2 regions of the Paenibacillus sp. FSL R5-0475 genome follow, and region 1 is predicted to be linked to the other one. Evidence: riboswitches for the same ligand, from Rfam matches in the RefSeq annotation. Region 1 holds a riboswitch; the other holds the start of a gene.
What was found. Region 1 has a riboswitch for cyclic di-GMP ahead of MKX41_RS15425 (thiamine pyrophosphate-binding protein). Riboswitches for the same ligand answer to the same signal wherever they lie in the genome.

Region 1 (4,183 bases):
TGTTGCCGGATGTTACCTCGTTGCCGCACTATTTGCCATTCCTGTTTTAGTTACTTTTATGATCTTAGGCAACATTATTTTGGGTATTGTTCTAATCGTTGTTCTTGCTGCTCTAACTTTCCCAGTGGCCCGCTTTATCGAGAGAACGCTTACATCTTCTTTTGATGACATCGCGAATGTATCTCATAGTATTTCAAAAGGGGATTTTACTAGTAGAGCCGACGAGAACGGGTCTATGGGGGACGTAAGTCGTTCCTTTAATACTATGATTGACAAGCTCAAGAAGATTTTGACAGAAGCATCACAAATCACTCGTCAAGTTATGGATGCAAGCCGTGGAATCGAAGATAAGAATCAGAATTTGAAAATTGTCATGGCACAGGTAGCCTCTTCGTCTAACGAGCTAGCTCTTGGTGCAAATGAAATATCTACGGATATCGCTGAAATGACAGAATCCATTAAAGATATTGAGAATAAAGTATCCAATTATACGAACTCAACGAAAGAAATGAACAGACGTTCAATACATACATTAGAACTAGTTGAACAAGGACGGCAGTCCGTTGATACTCAAGCTGAAGGCATGCGCAAAAACATCCAGGCTACTCAAAAAGTAGCTGATACTATCGAAGCCCTGTCTCATAATGCTCGCGGAATTACGATGATTACAAAAACCATCACAGAGATCGCTGAGCAGACCAACCTCTTATCGCTGAATGCCTCCATCGAAGCAGCACGCGCCGGAGAGCATGGTCGAGGTTTTGCTGTAGTCGCACAGGAGGTTCGTAAACTTGCCGAGGAATCAACAGCTTCAACGAAGGAAGTCTTTGGCTTAGTTCGGAGCATCGAAACTGATATCAAACAAGCGATTGACAATATCGCTATCAACGAAGAAGTCGTACAGGTACAGAATGAGATGATCACTCAATCTGCTCATATCTTTGCTCAAATTGTGCAAAGTGTGCAGTATATTACCGAGCAAATCTCTTCCTTCTCTGCTGAAAGTGATCTGATGTTGGAAAGTGCCTTGAAAATCTCAAGTGCAATAGAGAATATCTCTGCAATCACACAGCAAACCGCTGCCGGCACCGAGGAAGTATCCGCCGCTATGAATGAACAAATTAATGCCCTGCAGTCCGTTGCTGAAGAAACTGAGAAAATGACACAGGCTGTGTTTAATCTACAGAAGACTATCCATATTTTCAAGTTTTAAGTCACTTGCAAAAATATATAAACAAGTCCAAAAACTCCTCCTAAGTTTTGACTTAGGGGGAGTTTTTTTATATCTATTATTTCATAGGTTGGACAAGACTTTCGTCAAAATTCGAGTTAATTTGCGAAAATATATTGACAAAGGTTCTCTAGGAATATATTGTAAAGGAAAATTCTTCTTATAAATTTTAAAATTAATATTGGCAAAATCTTCGAAAGAGGATGACGCAAAACCATGGATCTACAGCCTCATTTTTAATCAGAGGCCATGACTGCCAGGTTGCAGATAACCAAGACGACTGAACAATTGTTCAGTCTCTATGGCGATTTATGCCACCAACCTGTGCCCTAATTCAGAGCACAGGTTTTCTAATGTTTGATTTTAAAATAACAATCAACTTGTGAGGTGTATTTTTTGAAGACAGTCGCAGATTACATGTCGGAAGCACTACGGAACCTAGGTGTTACCCATTCCTTTGGTATTATTGGGAAATCCATTTGTCCTATTGTTCTTAAAATGGTAGATTACGGTATTGAATTTATTCCTGGGAGACATGAGTCCAGTTCCGGCTTCGAAGCAGCCGGGTATGCGCTTAAAACTGGAAAACTAGGTGTAGCTTTTGGTACTTCAGGTCCTGGTGGAACAAACCTATTAACTGCAGCAGCACATGCTAAGGCTAACAACCTACCTGTCCTATTTATTACTGGCCATCAATCTATTAAAGAGCTTGGAATTCCCCAATGTCAGGACTCTACTTCTTTTCTAGCTGATTTAGCTGATATGTTTAGACCTGCCACCTTGTATAGCAAGCTTATTGAACGTGGAGATCACTTTAACACAATCTTTAATCATGCCATATCCATTGCTTTGAGCGGTAATCGTGGTCCAGTTCACCTTTGTATTCCCTTTGATGTCCAAACGGAATTGCTAGAGGAATGTAATATTGTAATCCCTGAACGCGAATCACTGGTTAGCCATGCTAATATCGACCGTGTACTTGATGCTATAAATAACTCTAAGAATCCAATAATTATCGCGGGTAAAGGCGTTAACCGCTCAGGAGCACATAGTGAGCTAATTCAATTAGCGGAAACATTTAATATTCCTGTAGTTACATCTCCAGGTGGTAAAGGGGCTATAGCTTGGGATCATCCACTCTATCACGGTCCAATTGGAGTAGGCGGTTGTACCCATGGGGATGACTTGCTGAATCAAAGTGATCTATTTATCGTTCTCGGGTCACGTTTAAGTGATATGACTATTTGTAATCTTAAAAGGGAAAATCATCCTGCAACATTAATTCAGTTTGATAGCGATCCGACTTTTGTCGGAAAAATATTGTTCTCTAAAACAATTCCAGTGACTGGAGATCTACGCGACAATCTAGTTTACTATCTCAATAATATTGACACGAACAACATCACAAAACGCGAAGCACCGACAAATTCTGATTATACCGAAGAGCCTCCGATTTTACCAAACCTTTCACTTGCATCGGTCTTGAGTACGATGAGTGATTTGATTCCTTATAACAGCACAGTCTTTGTTGATGATGGAAGTCACGGTTTCCATGCTGCGAAATGGTACAAGGTTAAGAAACCGGGCAGTTTTGTTTTCGATGCTTACTTTGCTTGCATGGGTAATTCTATCGGGATGGCGATTGGTGCAAAGGTTGCTGCTCCAGAAGAAACGATCTTCTGCATTACAGGAGACGGTTGCTTTATGATGCTAGGCGCAGAGATTAACGCTGCTGTCTGCAAGGATATTCCTGTCATATTCATTGTTGTGAATAATAAACAGCTAGATATGGCTCTAAAAGGTATGGAAAAAACTACAGGACGTATTGACGGAACTATCTACGAAGTCCCTATGGATGCAGTGAAATTCGCAGAATCACTAGGCGCTAAGGGTTACAAATGTGAGACAGCGGAGGAGTTCGAAACAGCCATCAAGGACGCTGTTGCCATCAACCGTGTTGCCGTCATTGAACTGCTAACAGACCGTGATGAGGTCCCTCCGACTGCTCACCGTACTTTGAACCTAAATTAGGAGGTCACTTATGAAAGACAATGTAAACAGTGGTCTGAACCACTTCACGAATCTCTCTGGAGACTACGGAGCTAAAGCACTGGCTCCGATTAAAGAACATTTCCCCGATTTGGCTGAATTTATTATGGGGAATGCCTACGGCGATATTTTTCAACGCAACACAATCGAAGCTGACTGGAAGGAAATCACAGTTATCTCTGCCCTGATTTCGATGGGTCAGTTTGATCAATTGGGTGTTCATTATGTCATGGCTCTTCGTGTGGGTGTTACTGTAGAACAACTCAAAGGTATTCTATTACACTTAGTACCCGCTATAGGGGCACCTAGAATCATCACCGCTTTTAATATTCTTCTCGAAACGATTGAAGAAATAAAGTAACTATTTTCAGTAAATTAAAATATCGGGAGAGATGTTAACGTGGGACAGTTTATTTTAAAGACAGACACTACTAAAAAAGTGATCAATATTGAGCTGGAAGGAACATTTTCTGAAGAAGATGGTCTGAAATCTATCCAAGCTTATCAACAAACTATTAATCCTATCACTCCAGCAGACTATGAATTACAAATCGACTGCAGAAAGCTAAACGTAACTGCACCTGATGTTGTGCCTCTTTTGGAAGGTTGCTTCGTAATGTTTAAGAATGATGGATTTGTAAAAGTAAATCTAACCCTTGAGAATAACCCAATTCTTAAAATGCAGCTTGCTCGTCTGGGTCGTAAAGCAGGACTAGATAACATCGAGATCATTTCCACCGTTACAGCTTAATTCTTCTTATAACTAAAAAAACTATAGAGTTTTTCAGGAGGATTCATTCATATGACCGGAATTCGTATTCAAGACATTGATATCTATCATCCTAGTAATAAAGTTGGTAACGACTTTTTTATTAAGCATTTTGACGAAAAGGGTATTGATAT
Region 2 (4,183 bases), 3.1 Mb from region 1:
TATTCCAAAGCGCTGAAAAATTGTCCTTTTTCCCCCACCAAAACCAACCGCCGTTCATTTCATGGTAAGGTCGCCATAAGACTGGAACTCCGGCATCACGCAGCTGTCCCAAATAGCCAGCGATCTCGTCTAGATCAGAGATTAGACTCTTATACTGAGCCGTCCCAGGCGTAACATAAGTATTAAACTTCTCTTGACTGAGACTTCTGTTTACATTGGACCACTCCGGAGAAGTCCCCGGCAAACTCTGATGGAATGTCATGGCTACAATGCCACCCTCTTGATGCCACTCCATTGCACTGTCTATAACAGCTTGTCGCTGTTCTGCGATCGTCCCTTCGGGTTGATTATTAATTGCCCCCAATTCATAACCATGTAGAACGGCATTTTGTCCCGATGTATTCTTCAGCTTATGAACCAGTTCATCTGGACTTTCTAGATAATCGTGCTGGCCAGACAGGATTCCTTTGCCACGTAGATTCACCAAAGTACTCAGCAGTTGCTTGGCTTCTTCAGAAGCTGATGGATTGCTTGGTATAGCCGGAGGAAGAGCGGAAGAAACACTCATAGCCTTCGGAAGACCCTTAACCTCTCCCCAAGGCAGCAAGGAAAAAATAATAAACACCGGTAATATAGTAAACAACAATCTGTTTTGCTTATAATATTTACGCAAATAAATCCTCCTTTCGGTAGCTGTACTGCCTCCACAGGTGCTAAATAAACATACCTGTTATCGGACAATCGTCTTCTGACCTAATGAGGACTATAGCTTAGTAGCTCTGCAATAACGCAGAGCCACTAAGGATCGACCTTTAATTTTCATCAATCAGGAGACATCCGGAAGATAAAGTGCACTTGCTGGAACTGTCTCTTTAGCTTGACTAGCACTTTCCCACATCAAGCGGACTCTCGCATCGCCTTCATTTTCGTAATACTCCACCTTGATATCGTATAGCTGGCCAGCCTTCAGCGTTATATTACCCTTACGCTCAGTACCACTTTGCTTAGTCCAACTATCAATCACGGATTGCCCATTCACCCACACACGGATGCCATCATCTGAGGTAGTGTAAAATGTATATTGCTCATCATATAATGGCTTAATTTTACCGCTCCAACGTATGGAGAAACGATCAACCCCGAGGGCGGCATCCGGCGATCCTTGCCGCCAATTGAAATCGATAATTGCATCAGTTCTAGTAAGAGCTGCTGTTCCCGATAGCTGTATGTTGTTGTAATATTCTCCTGCAAGCCCCTTCACAAGAGGAATTGCTGCCTCACCCTCTTCTTCGGGAGGTGCCGGCGCTGGTGCAGCGCTAGGTGTCGGTACCAGACTAGTATTTAATTTATCTCTAGTTAAGGTATAGTTGCTATTCATAAATGTTTTAATTGTATCTGCACTATTATTCTCGTAAAGCATTTTTCCCCAGCTCATCATATACGTCCATTTACTTTGTGATTGCTGAAGCTTCTCCAGATTAGGCATTTCACCATTCTCCCCGATCGCAATCGGTTTGCCTGCGGCTAGACTCAACAAGCTGTCATAGTATTTTTGCTGGTAATCATTTTCGTATATATCTGCTGCCAGAATATCTACTTTATCAGCACCTGGATAAGTTAGCGCATAAGGATCTGACCAAACATTGGGAGCATTCGGACTCCATACCCATAACAAATTATTTAATTTATGAACGTTAACAAAACGGTCATACATAATATTCCAAAGTTTAGAAAAGTTATTTTTCTTCCCCCACCAGAACCAGTTCCCGTTCATTTCATGATAGGGTCTCCAAAGCACCGGAACATTGGCATCGCGCAAGCTTTTTAAAGAGACTGCCACCTTATCAAGTTCAGCGATCAGATTGTTATATTGCTTGGTACCCGGTGTAACGTAACTATCGAACTCATTCTGACTAAGTGTTTTTTTTACATTATCCCAGTCATAAGAGGTGCCCGGCAGGTTAGCATGAAAAGTCATAGCTACGATCCCGCCCGCTTTATTCCAGTTGATGGCGCTGTTCACCACATTTTGACGCTGCCAGGCCATCGTTCCTTCTGACTGACCGCTGATCGCGCCCAGTTCATAACCGTGAAGAGCGGCATATTGTCCGCTGGTTCCCTTCAGCATATTGTTAATTTCATCTGGACTTTCTAAATAGTCATGTTGACCAGCAATAATACCTTTTCCTGAGATCGAGTAAAAATAGTTAAGCAGCTTTACGGCTTCAGGTGAGGCTCCTGGGGTAACTGGCGTTCCAGAATTTGAAGCAGCTATGACAACAGACGGCGAAATTCCAACAGTAAGCGGAAGTGCAGTCAGAAACAAGACGAGTGACAGAAATGCGCCAAATAATCGATACGTACGGTAAGCTTTCAAAATAATCTCCCTTTCGGTAGCCAGGCTGCCACTCTTTCGAAGGCCCTATAGCTTTGCGTCCCTACCTTTCGATAGGTTTGCCTTTTCAATTTAAGAGAAATAATCTCTCTTACCGTAAGTATCGACGACAATTAATGATATATTTAGTGTTTTTATGACTTTTTTTGATAATTGAGTCAATTTACCTGTTTCAAGAAATTTTGGATTGGTTAAATAGATAGGTTAGACCTATGAAATGAATTGTTGTAGTTCTATATCATTCCAGTCTAAAGTAATACGAATGTTATCTTCTTCTACTAATTCAGAACCCGTCTGTACCTCTATAAACTCGACATCCGTCAAAGCAAGGATCGCGTGCTTCGTTCCTTCCGGTATACGTACCACGTCCCCAGCCTTCACATTATGTTTTTTCTCATTCAGAACAATACTTGCTTCGCCGCTGACGATTGTCCAAATTTCACTACGCTTGCGATGTAATTGATAGCTGATATTATTCCCCTCGGATATAAAAATCCGTTTGGTCAGCACTTCATTGCCTTCATCATATTTCACATAATCAATAACTTTGTAATGGCCCCAGCGGCGTTCCTCGTACATCGGTCTTTGTTCAAAGGTCTTCAGCACTTCTTTAATCCGTGGGCTCTCAGCTTTATGGGTAACTAGAATCCCATCCGGGCTAGCCGCAATGATCAGATCCTTCGCACCAATTACCGTAATCGGAATATCCAGCTCATTAATCAAGCAAGTCCCCTCAGAATCCGCCGTCACAAAACCTTTTCCTACATGCTTGCTGCTCATTTCCTCTGTCAGCGTATTCCACGTTCCAAGATCCTTCCAGAATCCATCATACGGCTGTACTACAATATGTTCTTCTTTCTCCACCACTTCATAATCAAAGCTGATGGAAGACAATAGCTTATACTGCTTCTGCAATTCTTCATATCCTAAAGGCAACCCTTTACGCTGCAAAATATCTAACAAGTACCCTAAGCGGAAGGCAAACACTCCACAATTCCACAAGGCATTTTGCTCGATGAGCTGTTCTGCTTGTATACGGTCTGGTTTCTCTTGAAAGTGACTCACCTTCATAAAACCATTTCCCCCCGCCTCTTCGGTGGTAGGAATAATATATCCGTATTTCTCTGAGGCATGTTCAGGAACAACACCCATTAGTGCCAGATTTGCTCCACTTTCCAGCATGGTCCCCTCAAGCATAGCTATGGTATCGAAAAAGGATGCTTCTACATAAGGGTCAACAGGCAATATTGCTACCGTTTCCGCTGGAGAAACACCTGCCACTGAATAAAGATAGGTAGCTGTTAAGGCGATAGCCGGAAAAGTATCCCGACGCTCCGGTTCAACGATAATCGGCACATGACTTCCCAGCTGGCTTTGTATCATTTCTACTTGGCCACGGCCGGTGGCCAGATAAGATGATTCTGCCATCCCTGCTTCCTCCAGCTGTCTCCAGACACGTTGTACCATGGATTCTGGTTCACCCTGAGGGCTTTCAAGTACCTTTAGAAATTGCTTTGAACGTGAGTCGTTGGACAACGGCCATAACCGTTTACCTGAACCGCCTGATAGAAGTACCATTTTCATAGAATGAACCCTCCTTAATATATGGAAATGAGCATAATTGAATTGTTATCAAAACGTATAGCTTCCGCTTAGCCTTAGTTCGAGCGGATGCATTTTTAAAAAAATTTATTAGGTATGAACCACTCCAAGGGATTTTGGACTTCCGATCGCTGTTATCCTCAGATTTCCTGATTTGAACCGCCGCCAGCGGTAGAAATCCGAGGA

Region 2: another riboswitch for cyclic di-GMP. It lies ahead of MKX41_RS29330 (glycosyl hydrolase); the one in region 1 lies ahead of MKX41_RS15425 (thiamine pyrophosphate-binding protein).

What each region holds. Positions count from the first base shown of each region.
Region 1 covers NZ_JBBORK010000001.1:3,427,662-3,431,844, forward strand. The annotation lists gene MKX41_RS15420 (methyl-accepting chemotaxis protein) at 1-1,213, shown strand, start outside; cyclic di-GMP riboswitch class I at 1,405-1,500, shown strand; gene MKX41_RS15425 (thiamine pyrophosphate-binding protein) at 1,619-3,262, shown strand; gene MKX41_RS15430 (carboxymuconolactone decarboxylase family protein) at 3,273-3,641, shown strand; gene MKX41_RS15435 (hypothetical protein) at 3,681-4,031, shown strand; gene MKX41_RS15440 (3-oxoacyl-[acyl-carrier-protein] synthase III C-terminal domain-containing protein) at 4,083-4,183, shown strand, end outside.
Region 2 covers NZ_JBBORK010000001.1:6,569,029-6,573,211, reverse strand. The annotation lists gene MKX41_RS29335 (glycosyl hydrolase) at 1-673, opposite strand, end outside; gene MKX41_RS29330 (glycosyl hydrolase) at 827-2,377, opposite strand; cyclic di-GMP riboswitch class I at 2,390-2,469, opposite strand; gene MKX41_RS29325 (sugar phosphate nucleotidyltransferase) at 2,606-3,979, opposite strand.